Linked DNA regions of Luteipulveratus mongoliensis. The protein of the gene in region 1 binds, or shares a complex with, the protein of each later gene. Links are inferred from orthologs where the notes say so. Each region holds a gene or a part of one and is shown on either strand. Other genes may lie near its edges.

Region 1 (7,690 bases):
CGTCCTCGCGCTTGGTGCCACGCAGGAGCAGGCCGACGTTCTCGCCCGCACGACCCTCGTCGAGCAGCTTGCGGAACATCTCGATACCGGTGACCGTCGTCTTCGACGAGGTCTCCTTGATGCCGACGATCTCGACCTCTTCGTTGACGTTGAGCACGCCGCGCTCGATACGACCGGTGACGACGGTGCCACGACCGGTGATCGTGAAGACGTCCTCGATCGGCATCAGGAAGGGCTTCTCGATGTCGCGGACCGGGTCCGGGATCGACTCGTCAACCGCGTCCATGAGCTCTTCGACCGACTTCGTCCACTCCGCGTCGCCCTCGAGCGCCTTCAGCGCCGAGACACGCACGACCGGGGCGTTGTCGCCGTCGAACTCCTGGCTGGACAGCAGCTCGCGGACCTCCATCTCGACGAGCTCGAGGATCTCCTCGTCGTCGACCATGTCGGCCTTGTTCAGCGCCACCAGGATGTAGGGCACGCCCACCTGGCGAGCGAGCAGCACGTGCTCGCGGGTCTGCGGCATCGGACCGTCGGTGGCGGCGACCACGAGGATCGCGCCGTCCATCTGAGCCGCACCGGTGATCATGTTCTTCACGTAGTCAGCGTGGCCCGGAGCATCGACGTGCGCGTAGTGACGCGACTCCGTCTCGTACTCCTGGTGGGACACGTTGATCGTGATACCGCGCTGCTTCTCCTCGGGGGCGTTGTCGATCTGGTCGAACGCCGAGGCGGTGTTCAGGTCGGGGAACTTGTCCGCCAGCACCTTGGTGATCGCAGCCGTCAGCGTCGTCTTACCGTGGTCGACGTGACCGATGGTGCCGATGTTGACGTGCGGCTTGGTCCGCTCGAACTTGGCCTTAGCCACTTGAGGTCCTCCTTCAAGGACTGTGTCGGACGCCGGGGCGGCGCCGGGTGGGTTTCTCTTTCCTTACCGGTGGGCTGACGCGAGGATACGCGTCACTCGCCCCGGATCTTCTTGATGATCTCCTCGGCGACGTTCTTGGGAACCTCGACGTAGGAGTCGAACTGCATCGTGTAGTTGGCACGACCCTGCGTCTTGGAACGCAGGTCGCCGACATACCCGAACATCTCGGACAGCGGAACCAGGCCCTTGACGACCTTTGCACCGCTGATGTCCTCCATGGCCTGAATCTGACCACGGCGGGAGTTGATGTCGCCGATGACGTCGCCCATGTACTCCTCGGGCGTACGCACCTCGACGGCCATCGTCGGCTCGAGCAGGACCGGGTCGGCCTTGCGGACGGTCTCCTTGAGGACCATCGAGCCGGCGATCTTGAACGCCATCTCCGAGGAGTCGACGTCGTGGTAGGCGCCATCGAGCAGCGTCACCTTGATGCCCACCAGGGGGTAACCGGCGAGGACACCGAGCTGCATGGCCTCCTGGATGCCCTGGTCGACCGACGGGATGTACTCGCGCGGGATACGACCACCGGAGACGGCGTTCTCGAACTCGTAGAGCTCGCCCTCGGTCGTGTCCAGCGGCTCGAGCGTGACCTGCACCTTGGCGAACTGACCCGACCCACCGGTCTGCTTCTTGTGGGTGTAGCTGTACTTCTCGACCGAGCGACGGATCGTCTCGCGGTAGGCCACCTGCGGCGCACCGACGTTGGCCTCGACCTTGAACTCCCGCTTCATGCGGTCGACCAGGATGTCGAGGTGCAGCTCGCCCATGCCGCCGATGATGGTCTGGCCGGTCTCCTCGTCCTGGCGGACCGAGAATGTCGGGTCCTCCTGCGCGAGCTTCTGGATGGCGATGGAGAGCTTTTCCTGGTCACCCTTGGTCTTGGGCTCGATGGCCACGTGGATGACCGGCTCCGGGAACGTCATCGACTCGAGCACGATCTGCTCGTTCGGGTCGCAGAGCGTGTCGCCGGTCGTGGTGTCCTTCAGACCGATGGCCGCGTAGATGTGGCCGGCCACGGCCTCCTCGACCGGGTTCTCCTTGTTGGCGTGCATCTGGAAGAGCTTGCCAACGCGCTCCTTCTTGCCCTTGGTCGAGTTCGCCACGGCGCTACCGGCCCCGATGCGACCGGAGTAGACGCGGATGAACGTCAGGGTGCCGAAGAACGGGTGCGAGGCGACCTTGAAGGCCAGAGCCGAGAACGGCGCGTCCTTGCTGGGCTCGCGAGTGATCTCCTCACCCTCGGCGCCCGGCTTGTGGCCGATCATCGGGGGCACGTCCAGCGGCGACGGCAGGAAGTCCACGACCGCGTCCAGCATCGGCTGCACGCCGCGGTTCTTGAACGCCGAGCCACACAGGATCGGGTAGAGCTCGGAGCGGACCGTGAGCTTGCGGATGGCGCCCTTGATCTCGGCGACCGTGAGCTCGTTGCCCTCGAGGTACTTCTCCATGAGAGCGTCATCGGCCTCGGCCACGCGCTCGACGAGTGCCTGGCGGTACTCCTGCGCCTTCTCCTGCAGGTCGGCCGGGATCTCCTGGATCTCGTACTTCGCACCCATGGTGACGTCACCCTTGGAGTCACCGGGCCACACCAGGGCACGCATCTCGACGAGGTCGACGACACCGACGAAGTCGGCCTCGGACCCGATCGGCAGCTGGAGCACGAGCGGCTCGGCGCCGAGGCGGTCCTTCACGGTCTGCACGGTGAAGTAGAAGTCCGCGCCCATCTTGTCCATCTTGTTGACGAACGCGATGCGGGGGACGTCGTACTTGTCGGCCTGACGCCAGACGGTCTCGGACTGGGGCTCGACACCCTCCTTGCCGTCGAAGACGGCCACGGCGCCGTCGAGGACGCGCAGCGAGCGCTCCACCTCGACCGTGAAGTCGACGTGCCCGGGGGTGTCGATGATGTTGATCTGGTTGTCGCCCCAGAAGCTGGTGACCGCGGCAGACGTGATCGTGATGCCGCGCTCCTTCTCCTGCTCCATCCAGTCAGTGGTCGAGGCACCGTCGTGCGTCTCACCGATCTTGTGGTTGACGCCCGTGTAGAACAGGATGCGCTCGGTCGTCGTGGTCTTGCCGGCATCGATGTGCGCCATGATGCCGATGTTGCGGACCTTGTTGAGGTCGGTCAGCACGTCGAGTGCCACGTGAGTCTCTTCTCGTCTCTTGCGGGCCGTTTTGCGGGCGGGTTCGTTGCGATGGGTGTCGTACGCCGGTCACGCGCCTGGCGCGCGGTACGCACCGAGGGGGGCGACCGGCGTACGGGACATCACCAGCGGTAGTGCGCGAAGGCCTTGTTCGACTCGGCCATCTTGTGCGTGTCCTCGCGACGCTTCACCGCGGCACCCAGGCCGTTGGACGCGTCGAGGATCTCGTTCATGAGGCGCTCGGTCATCGACTTCTCGCGACGCTGACGCGCGTAGCCGACCAACCAGCGCAGCGACAGCGTCACGGCACGGTTGGGCTTGACCTCGATCGGCACCTGGTAGGTCGCACCACCGACACGGCGGGACTTGACCTCGAGGGCGGGCTTGACGTTGTCCAGCGCACGCTTGAGCGTGACAACCGGGTCCGTGCCCGTCTTCTCCTTGCAGCCCTCCAGCGCGCCGTAGACGATGCGCTCAGCGGTGGACTTCTTGCCGTCCAGGAGGATCTTGTTGACCAGCTGGGTCACCAGCGGCGAGCCGTAGACCGGGTCGACGACCAGGGGGCGCTTGGGCGCGGGTCCCTTGCGAGGCATTACTTCTTCTCCTTCTTGGCGCCGTAGCGGCTACGAGCCTGCTGGCGACCCTTGACACCCTGGGTGTCGAGGGAGCCGCGGATGATCTTGTAGCGCACACCGGGAAGGTCCTTCACACGGCCGCCACGCACGAGCACGATCGAGTGCTCCTGCAGGTTGTGACCGACGCCCGGGATGTAAGCGGTGACCTCGACGCCCGAGGTGAGCTTCACGCGAGCGACCTTGCGCAGCGCGGAGTTCGGCTTCTTCGGCGTCGTGGTGTAGACGCGCGTGCACACGCCGCGTCGCTGGGGGCTGCCCTTAAGAGCCGGGGTGGAGGCCTTGGTGGCCTTGTCCTGGCGACCCTTACGGACGAGCTGGTTGATGGTAGGCAACCTGTTCTCCGACCTTGTCGTTGTCTTGTCTGCCGGGCAGCAGGCGTGGTGCGCCCGCTCCCCGACTCCTTGGTTGGTCCGATCCGCTGACGCGACCCACGAGGTCGGGTGTGTCGGACCGGCGCCCTCCCCTGCACTCCTGTCAGGCAGATGCCTGCAGACGCCCGGCGAGGGATCGTGCTGACTGACCTCACCCAGTACGAGACCGGGGGCGACCAGCTGGGCATGGAGAAACCCACGCACGAGCGTCAAGGGTACCGGCCCGTGGCGCAGGCATCCAAATCGAATGACCGGGCCGGAGTGGACGCCAGTGACAGACGCCACGCCGAGCGCTTTGACGGTCGGTCACACGTCTGCGCAGGCGGATCGCTTAAGATCCCACGGCAAGGGGATGCGCGGGGGGCTCATCCTGACGGGGAAGGTCACGATTTCGCATGTCAGCGGACGCTGTCGCGCTCAGACGAGCCGGTCTGCCGGAGCTCAGTCAGGTGCTCGGCACCCTCTGGCTGCCGGTCGGCACCCTCGTATTCCTGACCTACACCGCGTCGTACGGCCTGCCGTTCGGTCCCGGGCTGCTCGCCCTCGTGATGATCGGCGTGACACAGGTCCTGCCCGGCGCGCTCCTGTGGCGCTGTCTGCGCCCTCGCCGCGGCTGGCTGCTCGAGGACGTCGCTCTGGGCTTCAGCCTCGGGATCGGGCTCGCCGTGCTGTCCCAGATCGTTGGCGGCTACCTCGACGCGCGATGGCCGTCCGTGGTCCTGCCCCTGGCAGTAGCCGCAGCTCTCATTGCCACCCCTGTCACACGACGACGCATCGTGGAGGCTCGCTGGGAGCCGGTGCCCTGGTGGATGGGTGCAGGGGTCGCCGCGTTCGCGCTCGCTGCGCTGCCGCAGCTGCTCACCTTCGCCCGGCAGAACCGCGTGACCTGGCCGGACGGGCCAGGCGCCCCACAGGTCGACCAGTACTTCCACATCGCCCTGGCCGGGCAGATGCTGCACCGCGGGCCCACCGCGTGGCCGTTCGTGTCGACCGAGCCGCTGGAGTACCACTGGCTGACACACGTGTGGATGGCCCAGGTCACGGCGTCCTCGGGTCTGGGTCTCGACCAGGTAGACCTGCGGCTCCTGCCGACGATCGTGCCCGTCCTCACCGTCGCTTCGACCGCTGCACTGGCCCTGCGCCTGTCGGGCAAGCCGTGGGTCGCGACGCTGGCTGCAGGCATCGTCATGATCGGCGGAAAGGCCAACCCCTGGGCGATTCCCGGCAACCACCTGCCCTTCACGCCGGACTCCCCGACGCTGGGCCTCAGCGTGCCGGTCCTGCTGTCGCTCGTCGCAGTACTGGCGATGCGGTGGCGGGGCCAGGCCCGGTCCGGCTCGATGATCGCCCTGATCGCTCTCACCGTCCTCGCTAGCGGCACCAAGGGGTCGACGACACCCTTGGTGATCGCGGGCACTGGCCTGGCACTCGTGGCGATGCTGCTCTGGCGGCGCACGGTGGCTCGCCTGGTCCTGCTCGACTTTGTCGTGCTGTGCGCAGCGCTGATGCTGACCGTCCGGATCATCTTCGGCGGCTCGGCGGCGGGGCTGACCTACAACCCGGACGCCGCCGCGCACATGACCATGATGGGCGGGCTGCTCGGAGTAGCGCAGTCGCGCGCGGCGCACGCCGTCATTGTCATCTACCTGCTTGTTGCCGGCATGTCCCGCGGGGCGCTGGCGTTCGCGCTCCCGTTCCGCTCCTCCACCACGGATGGTCGGCGGGATCCGATCACGTGGGTCCTCATCGGCGGCACCATCGCCGGCAGCTGCGCCCCGGCCCTGTTCGTGCAACCCGGCGCGAGCCAGTACTACTTCCTGGTGTCCGCATACCCGCTAGGAGCTGTCGGGTCGGCACTCGGAGTGGCCGTACTCCTGCGGACCGTCGGTCGGCGCCAGAAGGCCGTACTCGCGCTGATCGCCGTTGCTGGCGGACTGGCTGTCTATGCGCTGCCGACGATCATTGCCGGCAACGTCCGACACGACGACCCGGGCTCGGCCGCACGGATCATGCTCGTCGCGCTGGGCATCGCCGCTGTCGCCGGCCTGGTCGCCACCGCGCTGGTCCGGCCGGCCCTGCGGCTTCGAATAGGCCTCGGGGCCGTGGCAGCCGCCATTCTCTCCTCGGGCACGATCGCCATGATGGACACCTGGGGCGACCCCCTGCCACGTACCCACAGCGTCAGTCTCGGGGCCCCCGGCGCGGTCAGTCAGGGCCAGATCGACACCGCGCGGTTCATCCGCAACCACTCCCGTGGCCATGACCTGGTGATGAGCAACCGTCACTGCATGACACCGAACCCTGAGCCGGGGCGCTGCGACAACCGCCGGTTCGTCGTGGCGGCGTTCAGCGAGCGTCAGGTGCTTCTCGAGGGATGGGGCTACTCCCCCACGGTCAGTCGGCTCGCTCCGCAAGGTCGTCTGTCCATGACGTTGCCGTTCTGGAACCAGCCGCTCCAACGGCTCAACGACGGCTTCTTCACCAGGCCGACGGCCAAGGCGCGGATGTTGTTGTGGGACAAGGGCGTTCGTTGGGCCTACTCCGACAACCAGGTGCCGCACACCGTGTCGCTCGCGCCGTACGCGAGGGCGCGATACCACGCGAAGGACGGATCGGCGACGGCTTGGCAGCTGCTCCCGCCGCCGCGACGGTCGGCGTCATGACCCCCGATCTGACGGTCGTCGTACCCATGTACAACGAGGAGGAGGTCATCACCCTCTTCGTTGAGCGGCTGCGCCCTACCCTCGACGGACTCGAAGCCGCCTACGAGGTCCTCGTCGTGGACGACGGCTCGGCCGATCAGACGCCGGTCCTGCTGCAGCGCTTCAGACGCACGTGGCCCGAGCTGCGGGTCATCCGGCTGCGGGCCAACTCCGGCCATCAGGCGGCCATCTCGGCCGGTCTCGCCAATGCCCGTGGCGGCTGGGTCGCCACCATCGATGCGGACCTGCAGGACCCGCCTGAGGTCATCGCCGAGATGGTTCGAGCCGGCCAGGACCAGGACGTCGATGTGGTCTACGGCGTCCGGGGTGACCGCAGCACGGACAGCGCCTTCAAGCGCACCACGGCGCGGGCGTTCTACCGCCTGATGCGGCTGGTGGGCGGCGACTCCATCCGCATGGACGCCGGGGACTTCCGGCTGATGTCCCGGGCCACGGTCGATGCCGTCAATGCCCTGCCCGAGCAGCACCGGGTGCTGCGCCTGATCATCCCGACGCTCGGCTTCCCCTCGACAGAGGTCACCTATCGCCGTGATGCTCGCGCGGCGGGCAGCTCGAAGTACCCGCTGTCCAAGATGCTGCGGCTGTCCCTGGACTCCCTCACCGGACTCAGCCTCGCTCCCCTGCGCCTGGCCACGTGGTTCGGCCTCGGCGGGTTCCTGCTCGCGGCCGTGCTGCTCGCCTATGCCGTCATCGGCAAGGTCCTCGGCAACCCGATCTCGGGCTGGACCTCGACGGTCGTCATCGTCGCGGGTTTCGCCGCGTTCCAGCTGCTGTGCCTCGGCATTCTCGGTGAGTACGTCGGCCGCATCTACTCCACCCAGCAGGCACGCCCGACCTACTACGTGACCTACGACTCCCTGATGGCCCAGGACCGCGCCGCGGCCGG
Region 2 (5,398 bases), 590 kb from region 1 along the record:
CTCGTACGGCATGCCTTGCTCAGTCCTCGGCCGACGCCTTGCGCGTGTTGAGGACCTGATCGATGAGGCCGTATTCCTTGGCCTCCAGGGGCGTGAGGATCTTGTCGCGCTCGATGTCCTTCTCGACCTGCTCCTTGGTGCGACCCGTGTGCTTGGCCAGCGTGTCCTCCAGCCAGGCGCGCATACGCAGGATCTCGTTGGCCTGGATCTCCACGTCCGAGGCCTGACCGCCGGCGCCCTCCATGGCGGGCTGGTGGATCAGGATGCGTGCATTGGGCAGCGCGAACCGCTTGCCCGGCGCACCAGCGCCGAGCAGCAGGGCGGCAGCCGAGGCAGCCTGTCCCACCACGAACGTCTGCACGTCGGGTCGGATGTACTGCATCGTGTCGTAGATGGCGGTGAGCGCCGTGAACGAACCACCTGGAGAGTTGATGTACATCAGGATGTCCCGGTCCGGGTCCTGGCTCTCCAGCACGATCAGCTGGGCGATGATGTCATCCGCCGAGGCGTCGTCCACCTGCACGCCGAGGAAGATGATGCGGTCCTCGAACAGCTTGGTGTAAGGGTCCTGACGCTTCATCCCGTAGGACGTGCGCTCCTCGAACTGCGGGAGGATGTAGCGGCTCGTCGGCTGCTGCCCGCGCAATCCGCCGTACAGGTGTCCGGTCATGTCTGCTCCATAAGAGTTGGTCATGTCGATCTCGCTCACTCGGCCACATCGACGCGGTCCGTGGACCGCTCGAAGACGTGGTCGACCAGCCCGTAGTCCTTGGCGTCACCCGCTGAGAACCAGCGGTCGCGGTCGGAGTCGTTCTCGATCTGCTCGACCGTCTGGCCGGTGTGCTCGGCGATCAGCTCAGCCATCTGCTTCTTGATGAACAGCAGCTGCTCGGCCTGCGTCTTGACGTCCGAGGCGGTGCCCTGGATGCCACCGAGGGGCTGGTGCATCATGATCCGCGCGTGCGGCGTCGCGTAGCGCTTGCCCTTGGCGCCGGCAGACAGCAGGAACTGGCCCATGCTCGCCGCCAGGCCCATCGCCACGGTGGCCACGTCGTTGGGAACCCACTGCATGGTGTCGAAGATCGCCATGCCGGCGGTCACCGACCCACCGGGTGAGTTGATGTAGAGCCAGATGTCCTTCTCGGGGTCCTCGGCAGCGAGGAGCAGCAGCTGGGCGCAGATCGCGTTGGCGTTCTCGTCGCGCACCTCCGAGCCGAGGAAGATGATGCGTTCCTTGAGCAGGCGGTTGTAGATCTGGTCATCCAGGCCCGCGACCGCGCGCTGGGTCTCCATCGTTGTCACTGCTTCTCCATCCGTCGTGCCCTCACGGGTGCTGACCTCTTCGTGGACCCTAACGTTCGGTCTGCGCCGCTTCGTCCCGGGTTGGCCCGGTGTTCGCCGTGAGCAGAAGGTCCGGGCCAGGCGCTGGGCGTCCAGAGAACGGTCAGACGCCTTGCCCGGAGAACACCGCGCGCTGTCTGGCCTGCCACGACCCGGCGCGGTAGTAGGGCCCCGTCCAGGCATCCGTCTCGGCGAGCTTGCCCACGCCGGCGTCGGCCGGTGAGCCGGACCGGTGTCCCTGGGCCCACGCCCGGAAGACGAAGTGCATGAAGATCCGGTGGTACTCCGTCAGATAGATGTCGGCCACGCGTCGTACGACCTCGGCCGAACCCGCCGTACCCCGACCGCCGCGGATCACGACGGTGTTCTCCTCGTTGGTCGTCGTCGAGGCCACGGAGTAGTTGGCACTGCCGGTCAGCACGGTGGGGTCGTCGGTGAGCGGGTCGATCAGGATGATCTTGGTGTGCACGTAGCGCACGTGGGTGTTGAACCCGGTCAGCCGCTCCCCCGCCCACTGCTCCAACGGACCGTCGGCGAGGTGGGCACCGGTCGAGATGCGTACGTCCGGGTCGGAGGTCGGCACCCTGTCCTTGGCGGGCGGCGGCTTGTCGAGCAAGACCGTGCGCACGACGTCCTTGTCGGTCCGCAGGGTTTCCCGGAACACCGCATTGAGGCCGAAGGCACCCGTGATGTGCGAGCTCACCGTCGCGGAGTCGAACAGCCGGGCGTACCACTCCAGAACACCGTCATCGCCGTCCCGCGGCGAGAACACGCCGTCGACACCCTTGGGCGCCGGCACCGTGTCGTGGACCGGGTCAGCCGTGGTGTGCTGCGCACGCAGCTCCGCCGTGGTCGCGGGCGACTGGAGCCTGGTCCACTCGTCGAGGAACGCCTGCGCAACCGCCTTGTCACGGATGATGTGGCCGACGTTGGAGTGGCCGAAGATCGCGCCCTGCGTCAGGTTGGTCGAGCCGGTCCACACGGCAACAGGCTTGTCCTTGTGCAGCAGCACGAGGAACTTGTCGTGCATCAGCGCCGACACGTTCTTGGCATCACGCCACGTGATCGCCGGCAGCAGCCCGGCCTTGTCGGCGGCTTTGCGCGCGTCGGCCGCCGTCGTGTCGTCGGTGCCGTGACCGCGACCGTGGACAACCAGCCGCAGGTCCGCGCCGCGCTGGCTCGCCGCCGCAAGTGCGGAAAGCCCTGTCTCCCAAGTGAATTCGTAGAACGCTCCCCGCAGACTCCACTTGGCGGTCTTGGCCTCGCCGCAGAATCCGACGAAGGCCTCGCCCAGTCCTCTCGACAACCAGGTCATCGCCGGATCGGTCTCGGCCGCCGCCTGACGGGGCTCGTACCCGGCAAACCGCTTGGCGTACGCCTGGGAGCCGGCGACGCCGCGGTTGAACCAGATCCCGTGGTGCCCGTCGTCCTCAACCTCGGTCCGCACGTCGACCGCGGCCGTCGCGAGCTCGGTGAGTGCGCCCGGACGACCGCCCATCGCACTGATCTCATAGGTGTAGTCGTAGCCCGGTTTGGCCGTGTAGTCGCCCCACTGGAACCCCTGGATCGGATGGTCGCGGGTCGACCAGTCACTGCCCGGTGTGGGGTCCGGTACGACGGACGGGAACGTCTTCATCCCGCGCAGCCAGTAGGTCTCGTCCTCGGTGTGGTCGATGCGCCGGATACCGAAGCCGAGACAGTGCTTCGGAGATGTCAGGTCCATACCCAGCAGCACGGAGTGCGTGCCGGCGACGGCATGGACCAGCAGGCCGTCGTTGCTCGCCTGTGCTCGCATACCCCGACCGTAGGCCTGCGACATGAACGGCGGAAGAATCCTTCACAGCGTCCCGAGCAATGCAGCAGCGGCCGGACCCGTCGGGTCCGGCCGCTGCTGTGCGTTGCTGGTGGGTCGATCAGGCCTTGGCCGGTGCGCTCTCGTCGGCAGCTTCAGAGACCTCGGCCCCATCGGTGGCAGGCACCTCGGTCTCGGCCTCCGCGTCGGCGGTGGCCGCCTCGTCGGTGGCCTCGTCCTCGATGGTGTCCTCGTCCTCGCCGGTGTTGAGGCTGTTGAGGTCGACCACGTCACCGTTGGTGTCGACGACCTTCGCCTGCTCCAGGACCGTGCTCAGCGCCTTGCGGCGGGCGACCTCGCCCATCACCGCGGGCACCTGGCCCTGCTGGTCAAGCGCCTGCGCGAACTGGTTGGGGTCCATGCCGTACTGCTGGGCGCTCATGATGAGGTACTCGATGAGCTCCTCCTGAGACACCTCGACGTCGTCGCGCTCGACGATCTCGTCCAGCAGGAACTGCGTACGCAGGGCCTTGCGGGTGCTCTCGTCGACCTCGGCGCGGTGCTCGTCATCCTCGAGGCGGTCCTCGCCCTCGAGGTGGCTGTTGACCTCGGCCTCGACGATGCTGTCCGGCACCGCAATCTCGACGGTGTCGAGCAGGTGGTCCAGCACCTTGTCGCGCGCCTGCACGCCCTGCTCGAACCGCTTGCGCTGCTCGACCTCCTTGCGGACGTCGCCCTTGAGCTCGTCGATGGTGTCGTGCTCGGAGGCGAGCTGCGCGAAGTCGTCGTCGAGGTCAGGCAGCTGACGCTCCTTGACGGTCTCGACGGTGACGACGCACTCGGCGTCCTCGCCCTCGTGGTCGCCACCGGCCAGCGGCGCGCTGAACGTCTTGGTCTCGCCGGCCGCCATGCCCTCGAGCGCGTCGTCCAGGCCCTCGAGCATGTTGCCGGAACCAACCTCGTAGGAGACGCCGTTGACGGAGTCGATCTCCTCGTCGCCGATCGTGGCCTTGAGGTCGAGGGAGACGAAGTCGCCCTTGGCCGCGGCGCGCTCGACGGCGACCAGCGTGCCGAAGCGCTCGCGCAGCGAGGTCAGCTCCTCGTCGATGTCGCCGTCGGTGATCTCGATCGGGTCGACCTCGACCTGGATCCCGTCGAAGGACGGCAGGGTGATCGCGGGACGGATGTCGACCTCGACGGTGAAGTGCAGCTCGTCACCCTCGTCGGCCGGCACCTTGGTGATGTCGACGTCGGGCTGGCCGAGCGGGCGTACCTCGTGCTCGTCGACGGCCTTGCCGAAGAAGTCCGGGAGCGCCTCGTTGACGGCCTCCTGGATGACGGCTCCGCGACCGACGCGCTGGTCGATGATGCGGGCTGGGACCTTGCCCTTGCGGAAGCCGGGGATCTGGATCTGCTGGCCGATGGTCTTGTAGGCCGCGTCCAGGCTCGGCTTGAGCTCCTCGTACGGGACCTCAACGGTCAGCTTGACCCGGGTCGGGTTGAGGTTCTCGACGGCACTCTTCACTGCCAGCACTCCAGATTGATGTCGGTTGCGATGGGTCCGGGTCCGGCACGGATGGCCCCCGGAACAAGCTGCCGCGGGAGCTGCACGTGACGTGAGCCGCGGCACTAGCGGTCCATGGTAACGGCTCCGGCCCACCACCAACGACACACGGTCAGATCAGGGCCGAGCGCGCAGAACCCATGCCGACTCGACGATGCCGGGCGGGTGAGCCTGCGAGCCCGTCCGGAGGAGGAGACCAAGGCCATCAGACACAGAACGATGCCGGCGGGGCGAGCCTGCGAGCCCAGCCGGAGGAGGAGACCAAGGCAAATGGAAAGTCGGGGTAGCCGGATTCGAACCGGCGGCCTTCCGCTCCCAAAGCGGACGCGCTACCAAGCTGCGCCATACCCCGTACCTGACGTTGTGGCCGCTGCCCACTGGATGGGGGCCGATCCGCGCAGGTCACGCGGCTCAGACCGACTCGAGTTGGGGCGGGGTCCGTCGGGGCAGTAGGCTAACGCCCCGCACGACCTGCTCTGCACCGGGTGACCATTTCGCTCCGGTCGCGGCCGCCGGTCGTGCTTGCGGGTGTAGCTCAATGGTAGAGCCCCAGTCTTCCAAACTGGCTACGCGAGTTCGATTCTCGTCACCCGCTCTCTACAGCACCTGGTGCTGGGCGCGACACGCCTTTGGCGTCATTCCAGGGAGTTCCCAGGAATCGGCGTACGGCCCGTCATTCTGCAGATTTCTGGACATTCACT

What was found. Proteins that work in one complex are often made in the same cells at the same time.
Region 2: the proteins of rpsG (region 1) and tig are in contact, whole or in part, in a crystal structure (PDB 3GTY), measured with the Thermotoga maritima proteins. The link is inferred for Luteipulveratus mongoliensis from one-to-one orthologs. Residues at the interface, in WP_004081843.1 of Thermotoga maritima: Lys34, Lys52, Lys55, Glu59, Arg62, Gln63, Glu66, Asn67, Lys69, Val71, Arg95, Ala109, Lys110, Lys111, Gly112, Arg113, Pro114, Glu117, Glu121, Ile124, Ala125, Tyr127, Asn128, Asn129, Thr130, Gly131, Lys135, Asp139, Arg142, Met143; in WP_004081061.1 of Thermotoga maritima: Glu122, Val124, Val129, Leu130, Tyr133, Glu188, Gly259, Ile262, Tyr263, Glu266, Ser270, Glu273, Gln274, Glu277, Arg308, Gln311, Ile312, Ser315, Tyr316, Glu325, Arg329, Arg336, Leu363, Phe366, Trp367, Arg373, Leu377, Arg381, Leu384, Glu387.

Annotation. Positions count from the first base shown.
Region 1 is NZ_CP011112.1:4,484,401-4,492,090, forward strand. Bases 1,934-4,711 are described here. They hold rpsG (30S ribosomal protein S7), read right to left. Parts: upstream 3,669-4,711; coding sequence 3,198-3,668; downstream 1,934-3,197. Other genes in these bases: fusA (elongation factor G), read right to left, coding at 1,934-3,075; rpsL (30S ribosomal protein S12), read right to left, coding at 3,668-4,042; VV02_RS21290 (hypothetical protein), read left to right, coding at 4,477-4,711. Outside these bases: tuf (elongation factor Tu), read right to left, coding at 1-868; more of fusA, read right to left, coding at 961-1,933; more of VV02_RS21290, read left to right, coding at 4,712-6,744; VV02_RS21295 (glycosyltransferase family 2 protein), read left to right, coding at 6,741-7,690.
Region 2 is NZ_CP011112.1:3,889,653-3,895,050, forward strand. The notes cover bases 2,457-5,398. They hold tig (trigger factor), read right to left. Parts: upstream 4,659-5,398; coding sequence 3,255-4,658; downstream 2,457-3,254. Other genes in these bases: VV02_RS18465 (phospholipase D-like domain-containing protein), read right to left, coding at 2,457-3,136. Also shown: VV02_RS18455 (ATP-dependent Clp protease proteolytic subunit), read right to left, coding at 20-670; VV02_RS18460 (ATP-dependent Clp protease proteolytic subunit), read right to left, coding at 706-1,293; more of VV02_RS18465, read right to left, coding at 1,445-2,456. UniProt on the Bacillus subtilis protein: Involved in protein export. Acts as a chaperone by maintaining the newly synthesized protein in an open conformation. Functions as a peptidyl-prolyl cis-trans isomerase.